DNA from 3 places in the Methylobacterium sp. M6A4_1b genome. Region 3 is predicted to be linked to each of the others. Evidence: predicted binding sites of a transcription regulator. Region 3 holds the regulator's gene; each other region holds the start of a gene.
What was found. Region 3 encodes PhoB, which activates phosphate uptake and scavenging genes when phosphate is short. Its sites were predicted from a motif close to TGTCATNNANCTGTCAT; they were not measured.
Positions count from the first base shown of each region.

Region 1: a site for PhoB is predicted at 4,321-4,337, ahead of ACLBWX_RS15970 (RNA degradosome polyphosphate kinase). Genes of this name have one in related genera too.
Region 2: a site for PhoB is predicted at 1,270-1,286, ahead of ACLBWX_RS12055 (Orn/Lys/Arg family decarboxylase). Genes of this name have one in related genera too.

Region 1 covers NZ_JBKEZQ010000016.1:51,069-57,357, reverse strand. Annotated here, with positions in the region: gene ACLBWX_RS15980 (hypothetical protein) at 1-154, opposite strand, end outside; gene ppx (exopolyphosphatase) at 206-1,753, opposite strand; gene ACLBWX_RS15970 (RNA degradosome polyphosphate kinase) at 1,776-4,253, opposite strand; gene ACLBWX_RS15965 (hypothetical protein) at 4,372-5,151, opposite strand; gene ACLBWX_RS15960 (AI-2E family transporter) at 5,152-6,243, opposite strand.
Region 2 covers NZ_JBKEZQ010000010.1:49,247-55,535, forward strand. Annotated here, with positions in the region: gene ACLBWX_RS12055 (Orn/Lys/Arg family decarboxylase) at 1-1,222, opposite strand, end outside; gene ACLBWX_RS12060 (CorA family divalent cation transporter) at 1,348-2,370, opposite strand; gene ACLBWX_RS12065 (NupC/NupG family nucleoside CNT transporter) at 2,631-3,881, shown strand; gene minE (cell division topological specificity factor MinE) at 3,915-4,214, opposite strand; gene minD (septum site-determining protein MinD) at 4,211-5,026, opposite strand; gene minC (septum site-determining protein MinC) at 5,040-5,753, opposite strand; gene ACLBWX_RS12085 (TRAP transporter large permease) at 5,976-6,289, opposite strand, start outside.
Region 3 covers NZ_JBKEZQ010000001.1:280,650-286,938, reverse strand. Annotated here, with positions in the region: gene pstB (phosphate ABC transporter ATP-binding protein PstB) at 1-423, shown strand, start outside; gene phoU (phosphate signaling complex protein PhoU) at 525-1,250, shown strand; gene phoB (phosphate regulon transcriptional regulator PhoB) at 1,280-1,984, shown strand; gene ACLBWX_RS01390 (matrixin family metalloprotease) at 2,068-3,108, opposite strand; gene ACLBWX_RS01385 (SDR family NAD(P)-dependent oxidoreductase) at 3,189-3,998, opposite strand; gene ACLBWX_RS01380 (MFS transporter) at 4,083-5,477, opposite strand; gene ACLBWX_RS01375 (alpha/beta fold hydrolase) at 5,627-6,289, shown strand, end outside.

The DNA of each region.
Region 1 (6,289 bases), on a different contig from region 3:
CGTCACGGTCGCGGTACCCGTCGTCCCGTCCCCGATAGCCCTCGTCGCGGCCCCGATAGCCGTCGTCGTAGCCGCGATAGGGCTGGGCCAGGACCGGGCTCATCGAGCCGAGGACCGCCAGCCCAAGAACCGCTGCTGCACAAAGTGACTTCATCTCGAGTTTCTCCTTACCGGCCGCGAAAAACGGTTCCGCCCGCGTTTTGGTTCAATCGGCCTCGACGATCCGGCCCTCGAGGCCGAGCAGGCGGCCGAGGCCGCGCACCCGGTTGAGGATACGGTCACCAGGCAGGGCGCCCTGGTCGGCCGGAAGGGTCAGCGTCACCCGGCCTCCCTCCACCGTGACGGGAATGCGTCCGAGGGCGCCTGCCATTCCGGCCGAAAGCGGAAAGGCGAGGCGCAACAGGGCGCCGAGCAGGCGCGCGCGCTCGAACAGGCGGGGCCCCGCGAGATTGCGCAGCATCGGGCTCGCCTTCTCCGGCGCGATGCCCTCGTGGCGGAAATAGATGGCCAGCGCGAGATAGGCCCGGCCCGGGTGATCGATGCCGACGAAAGCCGCGTGGGTGATGACGTTGACGCTCTGCTCGCCCCGATAGTCGGGATGGGCCCGCCAGCCGATGTCGGAGAGGAGGCAGGCGGCATGGCGTAGACGGCGCTCGTCGGCGGTCTCGGGCTGGTCGAGGCTGGCGATGAAGCGGTCGCTCCAGGCGATGAGGTCCCCGGCATGGCCCGGCGAGCGGGCGCGGAGGGCATTGAGCTCGGCCGCCGCCGCCAGGAGCGGATCGGCGAGGCGGGCGTCGCGGTCGAGCTGCTCGTAGAGCAGGCCCTCGCGCACGCCGCTGGCCGAAATCGCGAGCTCCCGCGGGCGCCCGATCCGGATGATCTCCTCCAGCACCACCGCGCCGTAGGCCAGCAGCGGGCGGCGCGCCTCCGAGACGCTCTCGACATCCTGCAGCAGGGCTGCGTCGGTGCGCTCCACCACTTCGAGGAAGTTGAGCTCGTCCGAGGGCTCGACGCTATAGCCGTGCATGACGTGGAGCGGATAGCCCCGGGCCGACTGGTGCAGCCGCGCGAGGGCCCGCCAGGTCCCGCCGACGGCGTAGAAGCTGCGCCCGCGCAGGGTCTCCAGCTGCGGCGCGGCCTTCTTCAGGTTCTCACGGACGATCTTGAGGGCCTTCTTGACGGAGCCACCCGAGAGATCCTGGAGGGCGAGGCCGCCGAGGGGCATCGTCACGCCCATCCCGACGGTGGCACCGCGCACGTCCACGAGCTCGAGGGAGCCTCCGCCGAGATCGCCGACGACCCCATCGGGCGCGTGGAAGCCGGAGATGACCCCCAGCGCCGACAGTTCTGCCTCGCGCCGTCCGGAGAGCAGCTCGATGCGCTGGCCGCAGGCGGCTTCCGCGGCCGCCAGGAATTCCTGGCCGTTCTGGGCGTCGCGCGCGGCGGCGGTCGCCAAGACGAAGGTCCGTGAGACCCGCATGGTGTCGCAGAGCACCCGGAAGCGCGCGAGTGCGACGAGGGCGCGGCGGACCGCCTCCTCGTTGAGGCGCCCCGTGGAGAGCACGTTGCGGCCGAGGCCGCACAGCACCTTCTCGTTATAGAGCGGTGTGGGGGCCCGGGTCAGGCCGTCATAGGCGACGAGTCGTACCGAGTTCGAGCCGATATCGATGATCGCCACCGGCTCGATGTGGTCCCCGGCCCCGTGCGAGGCGGTTGCCTGGACGGGCGTGAGGCGGGCTGGGTCGAGGCCCATGCGGGCTCCTCTGGACGGTCCGTCAGCCACGCTGCGCGCGTCGGCTCAGGGCGCGCGGGCTGGACTTCTTCGACGACTTGCCGCGCCCGGACAGGCTCGGGTTCGTCATGAAATACTTGTGCGCGTTGAACGGCTCTTCCCCCTCTGCGGGCTGGATTCGTTCGCTGGCACCCGACGCCAGTACACGCCAGCTCTGTCGGTTGTCGAGGAGGTTGGCGAGCATGATCTGGTCCAGCACCTGCTGATGCACCGTCGGATTGGTGATCGGGAGGAGCGCCTCGACGCGGCGGTCGAGATTCCGGCTCATCAGGTCGGCGGACGAGATGTAGACCACCGCCTTGGGATGGGGCAGCCCGACGCCGTTGCCGAAGCAGTAGATGCGTCCGTGCTCCAGGAAGCGCCCGACGATCGACTTGACCCGGATCGTCTCCGACAGCCCCGGGATTCCCGGCCGGAGGCAGCAGATTCCGCGGACCACGCAGTCGATCTGCACACCCGCCTGGGAGGCGTCGTAGAGCGCATCGATGATCTGTTGGTCGACCAGCGAGTTGCATTTGATCCAGATCGCGGCCGGCCGGCCGGCCTTCGCGTGGGCCACCTCCGCCTCGATGTTCTCGAGGAGGCGCGGCTTCAGGGTCAGCGGCGAGACCGACATCCGCTCCAGCTCGGCCGGTTCCGCATAGCCGGTGATGAAGTTGAACATCCGACTGACGTCCCGCGCCACCGCCGGATCGGCGGTGAAGAAGGAGAGGTCGGTGTAGATGCGCGCGGTGATCGGGTGGTAGTTGCCGGTCCCGACGTGACAGTAGGTGACGAGGCGGTCGCCCTCGCGGCGCACCACCATCGACAGCTTGGCGTGGGTTTTCAGCTCGATGAAGCCGAACACCACCTGCGCGCCGGCCTTCTCCAGGTTGCGCGCCCAGCGGATGTTGGCCTCCTCGTCGAAGCGGGCCTTCAGCTCGACCAGCGCCGTCACCGACTTGCCGAGTTCGGCGGCTTCCGCGAGTGCGGCGACGATCGGCGAGTTCGAGGAGGTGCGGTAGAGCGTCTGCTTGATCGCCACCACGTTGGGATCGCGGGCGGCCTGGGCGAGGAACTGCACCACGGCGTCGAAGGATTCATAGGGGTGGTGGACGATGAAGTCCTTCTGCCGGATCGCGGCGAAGACGTCGCCGCCGCTCTCGCGGATGCGCTCTGGGAAGCGCGGGTTGTAGGACTTGAACTTCAGGTCCGGCCGGTCGATGCCGACGATCTGCGACAGCTCGTTGAGGGCGAGCATGCCCTCCACGAAGATCACCGCATCGCTGCCGATCTCGAGCTCGTCGGCCACGAAGGCGCGCAGATCCTCTGGCATTCCGGCCTCGACCTCCAGCCGGATGACGACGCCGCGGCGGCGCTGCTTCAGGGCCGTCTCGAAATGCAGGACGAGGTCCTCGGCCTCCTCCTCGATCTCCAGGTCGGAATCGCGGATGACGCGGAACGCGCCCTGTCCGCGCACGGTGTAACCGGGGAAGAGCCGGCCGGTGAACAGCACGATGACCTGTTCGATGGCGATGAAGCGGGCGGTCGCATCGTTCTCGGCATCCGGCAAACGCACGAACCGGTCGAGCACCGCCGGGAGCCGGATCAGCGCGCGCAGGGTCCGGCCGTCGCGCGGACGCACCAGCATCAGCGCGATGGTGGAGCCCAGATTGGGAATGAACGGGAACGGGTGCGCCGGGTCGATGGCCAGCGGCGTCAGCACCGGCAGGACGAGGTTGAGGAAGTAGTCCTCCAGCCACGCCCTGTGCTCCTGAGTCAGACCGGCGGGCTCCAGGAGCTCGATGCCGACGCCGAGGAGTTCCCCGCGCAGCTCGCGCCAGCGCGTCTGCTGGTCGAGGGCGAGGCGCGAGACCTCGGTTCCGACGCGGGCGAGCTGCTCGGCCGGGGTCAGGCCGTCCTGCGAGGGCAGGACGAGGCCGGCGCGGACTTGATCGTGCAGGCCGGCGACGCGCACCATGAAGAATTCGTCGAGGTTGTTGGCCGAGATCGATAGGAAGCGAAGTTGCTCCAGGAGGGGATGGTTCGCGTTCGAGGCCTCCTCCAGCACCCGGCGATTGAACTGGAGCCAGGACAGTTCGCGGTTGACGAAGCGCTCGGGAGAGTGCCGCAGGGCGAGCCCCGCCTCCCGCACGGAATCGCGCGCTTCGGCGCCGGGCAGCACCTCGGCGGGCGGCGGCAGGTCTCCGGGCGGCGGCAGGTCGAGATCGGCGTCGGGCAGGGCCTCTGAGGCCGCAGCCACTGACGTCGGGGCTTCGGGGCGCGAAGATTCGGCGCGCGGAGATTCGGACGCCGGCACCCGCGCCTCCGTGGGGACCTCCTGGATCGCTTTTCCCGGCCGCGGCTTGGGAGAGCCCGAGACAGGGGGCGCGGTCCGCCGGGCGGTTGGACGGGCCGCCCGGGCGCGGCCCTCGGTGACACGCGGGGTTCCGTCATCCGCTGCGGTCGCGTCCGAGTCCATATCCGCCAAGAGTTCGTCTCCTACAGGTTGAGGGGTCGGCGTCGTAGCACGGCCCGGGTCGGTGTTTGTGACGGTTGAATGACGATCATCGGTCGCCGGACGAGCCGGCGCGCCATTCTCACGCGAGCGCTTCGTCCCCGGGCTCGGCTTGATCCTCATCCTCCGGTTCCTCGTCGTCCGGCGCTTCGACCCCGAAGCCGAGGCGCTGCAGCACCGCCAGCGCCAGGGGCTTGGTGATGCGCCGGCCCCGGCTCAGGGCATCCCGGTCCAGTGCGGTGACGACCTCTCGGGCCCGCCCGAGGGAGCGATCGATCCGCAGGGCCAGGGCCTCGACGATGGCGAGATCCACCACCAGCTGGCGGTCGACGAAGAGCTTGACGAGCACCGCGCGCAGCAGGGCGTCGTCGGGCGGAAGGATTGTGGCGCCGGGCGCGAGACGCAGGCGCGAGCGCAGGTCCGCCGTGGTCAGGCCCAAGCCTTCCACCGAGGTGGCGGAGGTGACGAGCACCGGGCAGCCGCGCTCGCGGGCGAGGTTCAGGAGGTGGAACAAGGCGGCTTCGTCGCGAGGTGCGGTTCCGTCGACTCCGGCGCGGTCGATATCCTCGATCACCAGGGCGCCGTTGGAGAGGAAGCGCGGGACGGTGGCGGCCGTGATCTCCGAGGCCTGCGCGGTCCAGGCGTGGGAGCGCGTCGCCCAGATCGAGGCGAGGTGGCTCTTGCCGCTGCCCGGCGGCCCGGTGAGCAGGCACACGGTGTCGGGCCAGTTCGGCCAGGCCTCGATGAGCGCGTAGGCGGCCTCGTTGGCGGGTCCGACGAGGAAGTCCTCGCGGCCGTAGCGTGGGTCGGCCGGCAGATCGAAGGCCAGCTGCTTCGGGGGGACGGTGTCGCGGGTGGCCATTCAGGGTTCGGGCTTGGACAGGAGCACGGGCGCGTCCGCGTGGTAGAGTGGGCTCTGGAGGTAACGCTCCAAGACGAAGCGGACGAGCACGCCGATGGAGGCCGCCACCGGGACCGCGAGCAGGAGCCCGAGGAAGCCGAACAGCGAGCCGAAGGCGAGGAGGGCGAACATCAGCCAGACCGGGTGCAGGCCGACCGACTCGCCGACCAGCTTGGGCGAGATGATGTTGCCTTCGAGGAACTGGCCGACGACGAAGACCCCGATGGTCAGCCCGATATGCAGCCAGTCGGAATCCGGCCAGAACTGGGCCAGGGCGACGCCGGCCGAGAGCAGGAACCCGGTCAGGGTCCCGACATAGGGGATGAAGGTCAGGAAGCCGGCGATCAAGCCGATGAGCACGCCGAAGTTCAAGCCGACCAGGAACAGGCCGACGGCGTAGAAGGTGCCGAGGATGAGGCAGACCAGGGTCTGGCCGCGGACGAAGCCCGTGACCGCCCCGTCGATCTCGCGTCCGAGGCGCCGCACGACCGGGCGGTGGCGCGGGGGTACCCACCGGTCGAGGGTCGCGATCATCCGGTCCCAGTCGACCAGGAGGTAGAACGCCACCACCGGCGTCACCACGAGGAGCGACGCGATGGAGATCAGGGCCTGGCTGCCCGACCACAGGGACTTGAGGAAGGCGAGGAACCAGGTGCCCCCCTGCCCGACCAGGGTCCCGACCTGCGACTGCAGGTCGGTGAGGACGTCGGCCCCGCCCACCCGCTGCAGCAGCGGCCCTGCCCGGTCCGCCAGGATGCCCTGCAGCCGCGAGACCATGCCGGGCAGGGTCGCGATCAGCGCCGAGATCTGGTTGGCGGCCAGCGGCACCGCGATGAGCAGGACCACCACGAGTCCGACCACGAACACCGCCAGGATGAGGAGCGAGGCGGCGAGTCGTCCAAGTCCGAGGCGCTCCAGCCGGTCGGCGATCGGATCGAGAAGATAGGCGAGGGCCAGGCCCGCCACGAAGGGCAGGAGCACGTCGGCGAGGAGGTAGACCAGCAGAGCGAGGCCCACGAGGGCCATCAGCCCGATCATCGCCCTGCCGCGCATCGGCCGTTCCCCGTTCACGTCGTCGTTCGCGGATCAACAGTGGGAA
Region 2 (6,289 bases), on a different contig from region 3:
CCTTGGTGTGGATCTGCGAGGCCTGGGAGAAGCTCGCAAGCTGCTTGTGGGTCGACTGGGTGGCGATGATGCCGGGCGAGGTCTCGTCGAGACCTTTGAGCCCCATGGCGAAGCGGCCGGCGAAGAGCGGGTGGAACTTCATGAAGCCCGCCCAGGCCTCGTCGAAGAGGATGTAGTCGCAAAGATGCCCGATCTTATCGAGAATCATCTGTGCGTTGTAGATCGTGCCGTCGTAGGTGCACTGCTCGACCACCGCGACGCGGAACGGGCGCTCGCGCCGCCAGGCCTCCTTGTCGGTGATCAGCGGATTGTCGCGGATCTTCTGGCGGATGACGGTCTCGTCGAGGGCCTCGTGGTACATCGGGCCGATCAGACCGTAGGCGTTGCGGTCGGTTTCCAGGAAGACGGGAATCGCTCCGCCGAGGAACAGTGCGCCGTGATGCGCGGCCTTGTGGTTGTTTCGGTCGAACAGCACGAGGTCGCCCTCGGCCACCAGGGCCGAGAGCACGATCTTGTTGGAGGCCGAGGTGCCGTTGAGGACGAAGTAGGTCTTCTCCGCCCCGAAGATGACGGCCGCCTCCTTCTGCGCCTTCAGGGCCGGGCCCTCGTGGACGAGGAGGTCGCCGAGATCGAGCACCGAGTTGTCGAGGTCGTCGCGGAACACCGCCTCACCGAGATGCTCGACGAAGATGCGCCCGATCGGCGAACGGTTGTAGAAGATGCCGCCGTTGTGGCCGGGGCAGGTCCAGAGCTGGTTGCCCTGCTCGGCATAGTCGACCAGCGCGCCGAAGAACGGCGTCTTCAGGGTCTCGGCGTACTGCTTCACGCGGCTCACCAAGCCGCGGGCGATGTAGTCCGGGGTCTCCTCGGCGAGGAAGATGTAGCCGTCGATGAAGTCCAGCACCTCGACGGGGATGTCCTCCAGGCGCTTGCGGCGAACCATGATGACGATGGGCATCTCCAGCCCGCGCTTGCGCATCAGGTTGATGAGGGCCGCCGCCTTGCCGTCGAGGCCGCGCTTGCCCCAATCCACCACCATGCAGCCGATGGCCGAATCTGTCTGGACCGCGATGGCCGCGTCCTCGACGCGCCGGGCCCGCACCACCTCGAAGCCGAGCTTCTCCACGGAGCCGATGATCTGCTGGACGCGCACGCCCTCGAGATCGTCCGGGTCGAAGTTCGGCGCGCACATCAGGACGGTGAAGCGGCGAAAGAAATCCATGCGGAAAAGGCTCCCAGGGGCGTTTGGCGCACCGTTCGCGACGGGACGTGACGCTTCGATGACGATCTTGCGGCGGTCGCGGTGTTTTCAGGCCTCGCGCGGCACGACGGAGAGCCGACTTACGATCAGGCGCGGCGTTTGACGAGCCCAAGGCGGCGGATCACGCCGTAGACCGCCACGGCCGCCACCGCACAGATGACCAGGGCGAGGAACGAGCCGTTCTCGAAATCGCCGAGGAAGAGCCCCTTGGTGTTCATGCCGAACACACCGGTCACCAGGGTCGGCGGCAGGAACAGGGCGGTGAGGATCGAGAGGGTGAAGAGCTGGCGGTTGGTCTCGGCCGCGTTTCGCCCGGCGATCTCGTCCTGCAGCAGGCGGCTGCGCTCGGACAGGACAAGCATGTCGCGGTGAAGCGAGTCGAGGCGCTGGACCACGCGGGCGGCCATGGTCACCACCGCCTCCGGCAGGGCGTCGTCCTCTTCCTCGGTCTCCGCCTCGAGGCGGTGAAAGACCGCGCTGAGGCCGGCGAGTTGACGGTGCTGGCGCACGGCCTGCCGGCGGATCGGCGCCAGGGGCCTGGGATCGTCGGGCTGATCCTCGTCGAGTATCCGGTCCTCGATGGCATCGAGTTCGTCCGAGAAGCGGCGGGCCGAGGCGTCGAGGGCGGCGGCGACCCCGGTGACGAAGATCTCGAGCAGCGCCGCCGGTGTGGCCACGCGCCGCCCGGCCAGCACCGCGTCGCGGGCGGCTTCCGCTGCGGCGGTCGCGTGCCGTCGCCCGCTCACGAGGAGGCGCTCGCCCAGCACGCAGTGCAGGCGCCCGGCCGGTTCATCCCCGATCCGGCCACCGAATTCGCGCTCCCGATCGGCGATCACGAGGCCGAGATCGGCGCCCTCGATCACCACGCGCTGATGCCCGTCGCGGGCGAAGGTGGCGGCGGCGAGAGTGGGCGGGCCGAGCCGCCCGGCGGCGATCAGCCCGTCGAGGCGTGCATCGACGAGGTCGAGATGCAGCCAGAGGAATCCCTCGGCGACGGGCTCGGGCAGGCCGCCAGCCGCCTCCAGCAGGCGCCCGCGCCCCTCGGCGTCGAACGTTATCGCGAAGAGCAGGCACGGTAGGGCGGTGGCGTCGGTAAGGAGGCGCTGCATGCGGGCGGCCCTGTTGCCGGCAAACCGCCGACGGTCGCCGCGCTGGATCGCAAGTGCGGGCGACACTGTCATGACGGTGGCCGGCACGGGAGACGAGGAGGCGACCGCCCGCCTTCTGGTCTCGCGACAAAGCAGGCGACGGGAGCAATGCCGCCGTGGGCGTTCCGTCCGCGGCGCGCAGCAGTGGATGCCGCCACTTCCCCCGCGACAAGCGGCCCGGCATCGGGCTTGCTCCGCGTGAGCCAAAACAGCGGGGCGGCATGGTCGAGAAGCTTTTCCACGCGGGCGCGAGCCTAGCCCTGCTGCTGGCCGTCGCGGTGCTCTTCTCGACGAATCGGCGGGCGATCTCGCCTCGGGTGGTGCTCTCGGCCCTGGCGCTGCAGGTGGCGCTCGGCGCCCTGGTGCTGTTCATCCCGGCGGGCCGCGTGGGCCTGGCCGCGGCGGCCGCCTTCGTCCAGACCGTGCTGAACTACGGCGACCGGGGCACCGCCTTCCTGTTCGGCGGCCTCGTCGAGCCGCGCATGTTCGAACTGTTCGGCGGCAGCGGCTTCATCCTGGCGCTCCGCATCCTGCCGCAGATCCTCTACGTCTCGGCGCTGATCGCGGTGCTCTACCATTTCGGCGTGATGCAGGCGGCGGCGCGGGCCATCGGCGCTGTGCTGCAGCGGGTGATCGGCACGTCGCGGATCGAGACCTTCTCGGCGGTGATCACCATCGCCATCGGCCAGAGCGAGATCGCCATCGCCCTGCGTCCGTTCCTGATGGCCCTGACCTCGGCCGAGCTGTTCGCCGTGATGTCGAGCGGGGCCGCGTCCACGGCGGGCACGATTCTCGCCGGCTACGCGGCCCTCGGCGTACCGATGGAATACCTCCTGGCGGCCAGCGCCATGGCGGTGCCGGGCGGGCTGCTCTTCGCGAAGATCCTCGTGCCGACGACGGAACCGAGCCGGGTCATCTCCACGCGGGTCACCTTCGCGGAGACGCGGGCGGTCAACGTCATCGAGGCGGCGGCCGACGGCACCCAGAAGGGGCTGGCCGTGGCGGTGTCGGTCGGGGCGATGCTGATCGCATTCACGGGCCTGATCGCCCTTCTGAACGGGCTCACGGGCTGGGCCGGGGGTCTCGCCGGCCATCCCGCCCTGAGCCTGGAAGGCATCCTCGGAACGGTGTTCGCGCCCCTGGCCTGGCTGATGGGCGTGCCCTGGGAGCAGGCCGGCCTCGTCGGCGGGGCACTGGGTCAGAAGATCGCCTTCAACGAGTTCCTGGCCTACGCGCAGCTCTCGCCGGTCCTGAAGGGCGGCACCCTGGACCCGCGGACGGCCGCGATCCTGTGCTTCGCGCTCTGCGGCTTCGCCAACCTGACCTCGGTGGCGATCCAGCTCGCAAGCTTGGCGAGCCTCGCGCCGGAGCGCAGGGCGGAGATCGCCCGGTTCGGCCTGCGCGCGATCCTGGCCGGCACCCTGTCCAACCTGACGAGCGCGACGCTCGCCGGGTTGTTCATCGGTGCCTGACGGCTGTGCCGGCCGGAATTGGCGTGGGGAGGCTCATGCGGCGGCGAGCTTCGCCGCCTTGACCTTCGCTGGACCGGCCTTGGTGATGGCCGTGAGCGGCAGCTCGATGTCGATGTCGAGGGTCGACATGTCCTGGCCGCGGTCGAGGCGGATCTGGACCTTGTCGCTGTTGACCTCGACGTGCTTGGCGATGACCGCGAGGATTTCCTCGCGCAGCACCATCACGAGATCGGAGCCGCCGACCCCCGCCCGTTCATGGGCGAGGATGAGCTGCAGGCGGTCGCGGGCGACCGGCGCCGAACCGCGCCGGTTGAACATGTTGAGGAGGCTCATGCTGCCCTCCGGGTGAAGAGTTTGTCGAGGAAGGACTTCTTGTCGGTGGGGACCGACATCGGAACCGCATCGCCGTTGAGGCGGCGCACGGCGTCGGTATAGGCGCGGGCCGGGGCGCAGAGCGGGTTGTTCAGGGTCACCGGGCAGCCGACGTTGGAGGCGCGCAGGACCTCCATGCTCTCCGGGATGATGGCGAGCAGCGGGATCGAAAGGATCTCGAGCACGTCCTCGATCTTGAGCATGTCGCCGCGATCGGCCCGGGCAGGGTCGTAGCGGGTGAGGATGAGGTGCTTCTCCATGGTCTCGCCGCGCTCGGCCTTGAGGGTCTTGGAGTCGAGCAGGCCGATGATCCGGTCGGAATCGCGCACCGAGGAGACCTCGGGGTTGGTCACCACCACGGCGACGTCGGCGTGACGCATGGCCAGCGTGGCGCCGCGCTCGATGCCGGCGGGCGAGTCGCAGATCACCCAGTCGAACTTCTCGCGAAGCTCGTCCATGACGCGGGCGACGCCCTCGTCGGTGAGCGCATCCTTGTCGCGGGTCTGCGAGGCGGGCAACAGGTGGAGCTTCTCGAGGCGCTTGTCGCGGATGAGGGCCTGGTTGAGCTTGGCGTCGCCGTTGACCACGTTGATGAGGTCGTAGACGACGCGCCGCTCGGCGCCCATCACGAGGTCGAGGTTGCGCAGGCCGACGTCGAAGTCGACCACCGCCACGCTCTTGCCGGCCTGCGCGAGCGCCGCGCCGAGGGCTGCGGTCGTCGTCGTCTTGCCGACGCCGCCCTTGCCTGATGTCACGACCAGAACTTTGGCCATATGAGCTGTCTCCTCAATCCAAGGATGCGAATTTGATGGCGCCGCCATCGAGCCAGATTTGCACGGCTTTGCCGCGCAGGTGGTTGCCCATCTCCTCGGCCGTGCGGACGAGGCGGTCGATGCCGAGAAGCTCGGGCTCGAACTTGCGGCAGCAGATGCGGGCGCGGGGGTTGCGGGCGGCGCCGGCGATGGCCCGGCCGCGCAGAGCGCCGTAGACGTGGATGGAACCGCCGGCGAGGATCTCCGCGCCGGAGGAGACCGACCCCATGACGGTGACGTCGCCGGTGGGGTGGACGATGGATTGCCCGGACCGGACCGACCCCTCGATGGTGAGGGAGGTCGTGGCCGGCTCGGGCGGCGCCGGGGGCACCTCGGGCTCCGGCTCCGGCTGGGCCGGGATCTCGATCGTGCTCGAGGGCCGTCCCTGGACGAGGAGCGGCGGGCGCCCGGGTCCGAGGAGCGGCAGGTCCGTGCCCTCGATGCCGAGGATGCGGATCTGCCGGCTGCCGAGTTCGGCGAGCAGGCCGTCGAGGTCCGGCGCGGCGGGCGCCAGGCCCGCCACGTCGAGGATCAGGGCGCGCCCGTCGAACAGAGTCGGCGAGCGCTTGAGCGCTTCGTCCAGATCGGCGAACCAATCGGGAAGCGGAGTCTCCGGGGCCAGCACCAAGGACTTGAAGGCGCGGCCGCGAAGCTGAACGGGTCTGCGGGGAGGGCTTGTGTCAGTCACGGGCTCTCGCGATTCCTTACCAGACCATTGATGCCCGGTATGGTTACCGCTTCGTTAACAACCCGTGTTCAAAGGATTAAAGGCGCACATTTTCCTCTGATCCGGTGATCCAGGGACGCTTCGGGTCCACCAAACGCAGCGCCCCCGGACGGGGCGCGCGACGGCCTCGGCCTGTCGCGCGCCCCGTCCGAGGGCGGGTTCGTTCCGCAGGGTCGCCGGCCCTCACCGCGTGGTGGGCAGGAGCCAGTTCGGCAGCCACATGGCGATGCCGGGCACGAGGCAGAGGATCAGGATCGCCACCGCCATCAGGATCACGAAGGGCAGCGTGCCCCAGATGATGTCCTTCAGCGGGATGTCGGGGGCGATGTTCTTGATGACGAAGATGTTGAGGCCCACCGGCGGGTGGATCAGGCCCATCTCCATGGTGATGGTCATCACGACGCCGAACCAGACGAGGTCGAACCCGGCGGTCTTGAGCGGCGGCAGGATGATCGGCGCCGTCATCAGGATGATCGAGACCGGCGGCAGGAAGAAAC
Region 3 (6,289 bases):
TACGAGAAGCTGCCCAAGGCCGACCTCGACGTGCGCGTCGAGGAATCCCTGCGCAAGGCCGCCCTCTGGGACGAGGTGAAGGACAAGCTCAAGCAGTCCGGCATGGGCCTCTCGGGCGGCCAGCAGCAGCGCCTCTGCATCGCCCGCACGGTGGCCCAGCGTCCCGAGGTGATCCTGTTCGACGAGCCGACCTCGGCCCTCGACCCGATCTCCACCGGCCGCATCGAGGAGCTGATCGAGCAGCTGCGCTCGGAATTCACCATCGTCATCGTCACGCACAACATGCAGCAGGCGGCGCGCATCTCGCAGTTCACCGCGTTCATGTACCTCGGTGAACTGGTGGAATTCGGCCCGACGACGCGCATCTTCATGAATCCGGAGAAGCGCCAGACGCAGGATTACATCACCGGCCGCTTCGGCTGATCCTCGGCAGGCCGGAACCGACCCGTGCGGGCCGGTCGCGGCCCGCGCCAGACACCATCAGGGCGGGCACCGTGCAGGCGGCCCGATCGAGGAGCACACCCATGCCCGACCACATCGTCAAATCCTACGACACGGACCTCGAAGATCTGCGCCGCTCGATCTCCGAGATGGGCGGCATCGCCGAGAAGATGATGACCGAGGCCGGCGAGGCCCTGGTGCGCCGGGATTCGCCCCTGGCCCAGGCGGTGATCTCCGCCGATACCCGCCTCGACACCCTCCAGCGCGAGATCGAGGAGCGGGCGATCCTGCTCATCGCCCGGCGCCAGCCCCTGGCGATCGACCTGCGCGAGACCGTGACGGCGATCCGCGTGTCGAACGATCTCGAGCGCATCGGGGATCTGGCCAAGAACGTCGCCAAGCGCGTGGTCGCGATCGCCGACCAGATCCAGCCGCAGAAGATCGTCATCGGCGTCCAGCACATGAGCGACCTGGTGCAGGAGCAGCTCAAGGACGTCCTCGACGCCTATGCCAGCCGGGACATCAAGGCGGCGCTGGACGTGTGGGAGCGCGACGACGCCATCGACGCGCTCTACAACTCGCTGTTCCGCGAACTCCTGACCTACATGATGGAGGATCCGCGCAACATCTCGTTCTGCACGCACCTCCTGTTCGTGGCCAAGAACATCGAGCGCATCGGCGACCACACCACCAACATCGCCGAGACGATCCACTACCTCGTCACCGGCGAGAACCTGCTGGCCGAGCGGGAGCGCCCGAAGAACGACGCCTCCAACTACGCCACCGTGGACGTGCCCGGCGCGGCCTGAATCCGTGCCGGTCTGATCGAAAGCGCACGATGAGTACGCGTATCCTGATCGTCGAGGACGAGGAGGCCCTGACCCTCCTCCTCCGCTACAACCTCGAGGCCGAGGGGTTCATCGTCGACTCGGCCGCGCGCGGCGACGAGGCGGACCTGCGCCTGCAGGAGCAGGTCCCCGACCTCGTCCTCCTCGACTGGATGCTGCCGGCCCTGTCGGGCATCGAGCTCTGCCGCCGCATCCGCGCCCGGCGCGAGACCGAGCGGCTGCCGGTGATCATGCTCACCGCCCGCGGCGAGGAGGGCGACCGCATCCGCGGCCTCGGCACGGGGGCGGACGACTACATCGTGAAGCCGTTCTCGGTGCCCGAGCTCCTCGCCCGGGTCCGTGCCCTGCTGCGCCGGGCCAAGCCCGCCCACGTGGCCAACCTGCTGGTGGCCGGCGACATCGAGCTCGACCGGGTCAGCCACCGCATCCGCCGGGAGGGCCGCGAGATCCATCTCGGGCCGACGGAGTTCAAGCTCCTCGAATTCCTGATGCAGAGCCCCGGCCGCGTGTTCTCCCGCGAGCAGCTCCTCGACGGCGTCTGGGGGCACGACGTCTACATCGACGAGCGCACGGTCGACGTCCATGTCGGCCGCCTGCGCAAGGCCCTCAACCGCCCGCGCCAGAGCGACCCGATCCGCACCGTGCGCGGCTCGGGCTATTCCTTCGACGAGATGTTCGAGGCGGAAGCCGAGTAGCTGGGCCGAGTGACCGAAGCGAGCAGCGGAGCCGGATCGCCGGCCCCGAACGGCGCGAGGCCGGTCGGCGCCCGGGTTCGCCCTCAGGCGAACAGCATGGCGTCGGTGGGCAGGTGGACGGTGAAGCCCTTGCCCTCGTCGACCCAGTTCGGGCCGGCGGCGCCGTGGTTGATGCCGTTGGCCTCCTCGGCGCTGCCGGCGAAGTGATGCTGGCCGGTCTGGGTGTTGTAGAAGCGCTCCAGGGTCAGGCCGCCCGCGGCGCTCGCATCCGCGTAGGCCTCGAAGGCCACGCCCTCGTACTTGTAGCTCGGCGCGGTCTTCAGGACCTGGTCGCGCTCGGCGACGCTCGTCGTGAAGAAGTGGGCGTTCGAGACCGTATCGAAGAACCGGAACACGTCGACGGTGTCGGCGCCCTCGGCCGGAGTCGCCCAGGGGGTGCCCTCGTAGGTGAACCACGGCAGCGTCTGCTGGATCTGCAGCTTCTCCGCCGTGCTCGTCGTGTAGAAATGATCGCCCGTATGCGTGTCGTAGAACCGGTACACCGCCGTGACGGCGCTGGTGACCGGGGGGGCGGTGACGGGGGCCGCCGGAATCGCCGCGACCGCCGCCGGGGCGCTCGGGGCGCCGTAGAGGGCCTGGATCCCCGCGACGTCGCCGGCGCCCAGGGCGGTGACGGCCGGATTGAGGATCGCGTTCATCACCTCGGGCTTGGCGTTGTAATGGTCGAGCCCGAGGGCGTGGCCGATCTCGTGCAGGGCGACGACGGCGAGGTCGACGTTCTGGTTGCTGATCACGCGGGTGCCGGAGGCGTGCCAGCCCTCGCCGGTGTCGAAGGTCACGGCCGCGGATTGCATGCGCTGGCCGCTGAAGGAGTAGTTGGCGTAGCCCACGGTGTTGCCGAGGCCGTCGATGCCGCCGAGGGTGAAGTCGATCTGGGCGGTCGCCGTCGAGGCGACCTGCTGGAAGGCGATGTCCGCGGAGGCGGCCCAGGCCGCGAAGGCGCTCTGGAGGATGCCGAGGAACGAGGTCGGGATCGTGCCGTCGACGGCCCAGGTCACGGTGCCACCGCCGGTTCCCGCCGCGCCCGCGCCCCAGCGCGGACCCTCCAGCGCATAATCGCCCATCGGCTCCCCTCCCGTCCGTTCGGGCCAGGGTCGGTCGAAGAGATTTCGATTGCCTTAACCGCACCCGCCGGGGCGGTCCCTCACACGATGCTGCGCACGACGCCGCCGTCGACGCGGAGCGCCGCGCCGCTGGTGGCGCTGGCGGCCGGGCTGCAGACGTAGGCGACCATGCTGGCCACCTCCTCGACGGTGGCGAGGCGGCCGATCAGCGAGGTCGGGCGGTGCTCGGCGACGAAGGCGCGGCCCGCGGCGTCGAGGTCGACCTCGCCGCCCGTTCCGGCCTGCCCCTGCGCCATGCTCTTCATGAACTCGGCGACCCCCTCCGACAGGGTCGGGCCCGGCAGCACGCTGTTCACGGTGACGCCGCTGCCGGACACGGTCTCGGCGAGGCCGCGGGCGACGGCGAGCTGGGCGGTCTTCGTCATACCGTAATGGACCATCTCCACGGGGATGTTCACGCCGGATTCGGAGGAGATGAAGACTACGCGGCCCCAGCCGCGGGCCACCATGCCGGGGGTGTAGGCTCGCGCCAGGCGCACGCCGCTCATCACGTTGGTCTCGAAGAAGCGATGCCAGTCCTCGTCCGGGATCTCGAAGAAGGGCTTGGGCTCGAAGATGCCGGTGTTGTTCACGAGGATGTCGACGTCCGGCAGCCCGGCGACCACGCGGGCCGCTCCGTCCGGGCTGGCGACGTCGCCGGGCGCTCCGATGAAGCCGGCATGGCCGGTTTCCCGCTTCAGGCGCTCGACGGCGTCGCGGACCCGGTCCTGGGTGCGCCCGTTGATCGCGACGTTGGCCCCGAGCTCGCCCAGCGCCTTGGCGATGGCGTAGCCGATGCCGCTGGTGGAGCCGCTGACGAGGGCGCGCTTGCCGGACAGGTCGAGATGCATGGGATCGTCCTCCGTGAGGGTCTCGGCCGGGTCAACGCACGGGACGAGCCCTGGTGCGATCGTCCTCCGCTTCAGCCCTCCGCCTCAGCCCTCCGGCCGCCGCCGCAGGACGCTCGTCACCGCGCCGAGGCTCGCGAGGCCGACGGCGCACCACAGGGTCGCGGCCACCGGGCCGGCCGGCGCGCCGCCCTGGTGCAGCCCGAAGATCACCGCCACCAGGGCGGCGCCGAAGGACTGGCCGGTGAGGCGGGCGGTGGATTGCATGCCGCTCGCCCCGCCGCTGCGGTCGCGCGGGGCGCTGGTGATGATGACCTTGTTGTTGGGGGACTGGAACAGGCCGAAGCCGAGGCCGCACAGCGTGAGGCGCCAGGCGATGTCGAGGTGCGAGGCGCCCTCGGGCAGCAGCGCGGTCGCCGCGAGGCCGGTGGCCATCAGGGCGAGGCCGACGCCGCCGAGCAGCCCCGGGGCGTAGCGGTCGGCGAGGCGCCCCGAGATCGGTGCCATCAGGGCGATGGCGATCGGCCACGGCGTCATCAGGAAGCCGGTCTGCGTCTCGGAGAGGTGCAGCACGTCCTGGAAGTAGAAGGGCAGGGCGACGTAGGCCATCATCTGCGCCGAGAAGGAGGCGACCGAGCTCGCCATCGACAGCGCGAAGGCCGGAATCCGCAGGAGGTCGACGGGCAGGAGCGGGCGCGCCATCCGGGTCTGCGTCCAGACGAAGACCGCCCCGATCGCCACCGCTGCACCGATCTGCGCCAGCGCCACGCCCCGCGTCGCCGGGTCGCCGAGGCCGTCGACGCCGATGATGAGGAGCCCGAAGGTCAGGGCGTTGAGGACGGCGCTGCGGAGGTCGAAGCGCCCGCCGCTCCGGGGCGTCACCGGAAGCGTGCGGGCGCCCACCGTCAGGGCGACGAGGCCGACCGGCAGGTTGACCAGGAACAGCCAGGGCCAGCTCGCCACGGACAGGATCGCGGCCGCCACCGTCGGCCCCGCGGCGGAGGCCATCGCCACCACCAGGGCGACGTTGCCGACGCCGCGCCCGATCAGCCGGTGCGGGTAGATGAAGCGCACCAGGGCGATGTTCACGCTCATGATTCCGGCCGCCCCCAGCCCTTGCGCGATCCGCGCCGCCACCAGCCAGTCGAGGGTGGGGGCGAAGGCGCAGGCCACGGAGGCCGCCGTGAACAGGACGAGGCCGGTGAGGTAGACCCGGCGATAGCCGAGGATGTCGCCGAGGGAGGCGAGCGGCAGCAGCGCGGCCGTCACCGCGATCTGGAAGCTGTTCGTGACGAAGATGGCCGCGGAGGGCTCGACCGCGAGATCCTTCGCCATCACCGGCAGGGCGACGTTGACGATGGCCCCGTCGAGCACCGCCATGGTCATGGCGAGGCCGATCGCCAGGAGCGCCAGCATGCGCTCGCGCACCGGCAATCCGTCCGTCACGGGCTCCGCCGCGGCGCTGGGGGCATGCTTCGTCATGGGCGGACCCCTGGGACGCTGCGGCAGGTTTCGCAAGGGCCGGCGCGACTCGGCGTGCTCTTTGTCACCCCGATCCGGCGGTCCGCGGGCGGTACCTGCGCTATGTCGGACAGGACGCGCCCGACCGCGCGCCGCTGCCGGGAACCCACATGGACGCGCTCCTCAAGATCTCCGCCCTCGTGCTGGCGGCCCAGATGTCCCTGGCGCCGGCCTCCGCCCAGACCGCCGGGACGGACGCCGCGCCCCTCGGCATCGGGCTCGAGGGCTTCGCCTATCCCTACCCGGTCTTCTTCCTCGAGCGGATGCGCGACGGCGAGCGCCAGCGCCTCGCCTACATGGACGTTCCGGCCGAGGGGCAGGCCAACGGGCGCACCGTCCTCCTCCTGCACGGGCGCAATTTCCCGTCGAGCTACTGGCAGCCGGTGATCCCGGCGCTCACCCGCGCGGGCTACCGCGTGGTCGCTCCGGACCAGCTCGGCTTCGGCAAGTCGGCCAAGCCCGTGGGGGCCTACACCTTCGACGCGATGGCGGCCGACACCGTGGCGCTGCTCGACGCCCTCGGCCTGAGGCGGGTCGACGTGGTGGCCCATTCCATGGGCGGCATGCTGGCGGTCCGCCTGACCCGCAACGCGCCGACCCGGGTCAACAGCCTCGTGCTCGAAGCACCGATCGGCCTGGAGGATTACCGGTTCGCGGTGCCGCCGGTCTCCGACGCCACCCTGCTGCGCCTGGAGGGCGACGCCACCGCGGAATCCTACCGAAGCCAGCTCATGACCAACTACGCCCTCTCGCTGCCGGCCTCGGCCATCGAG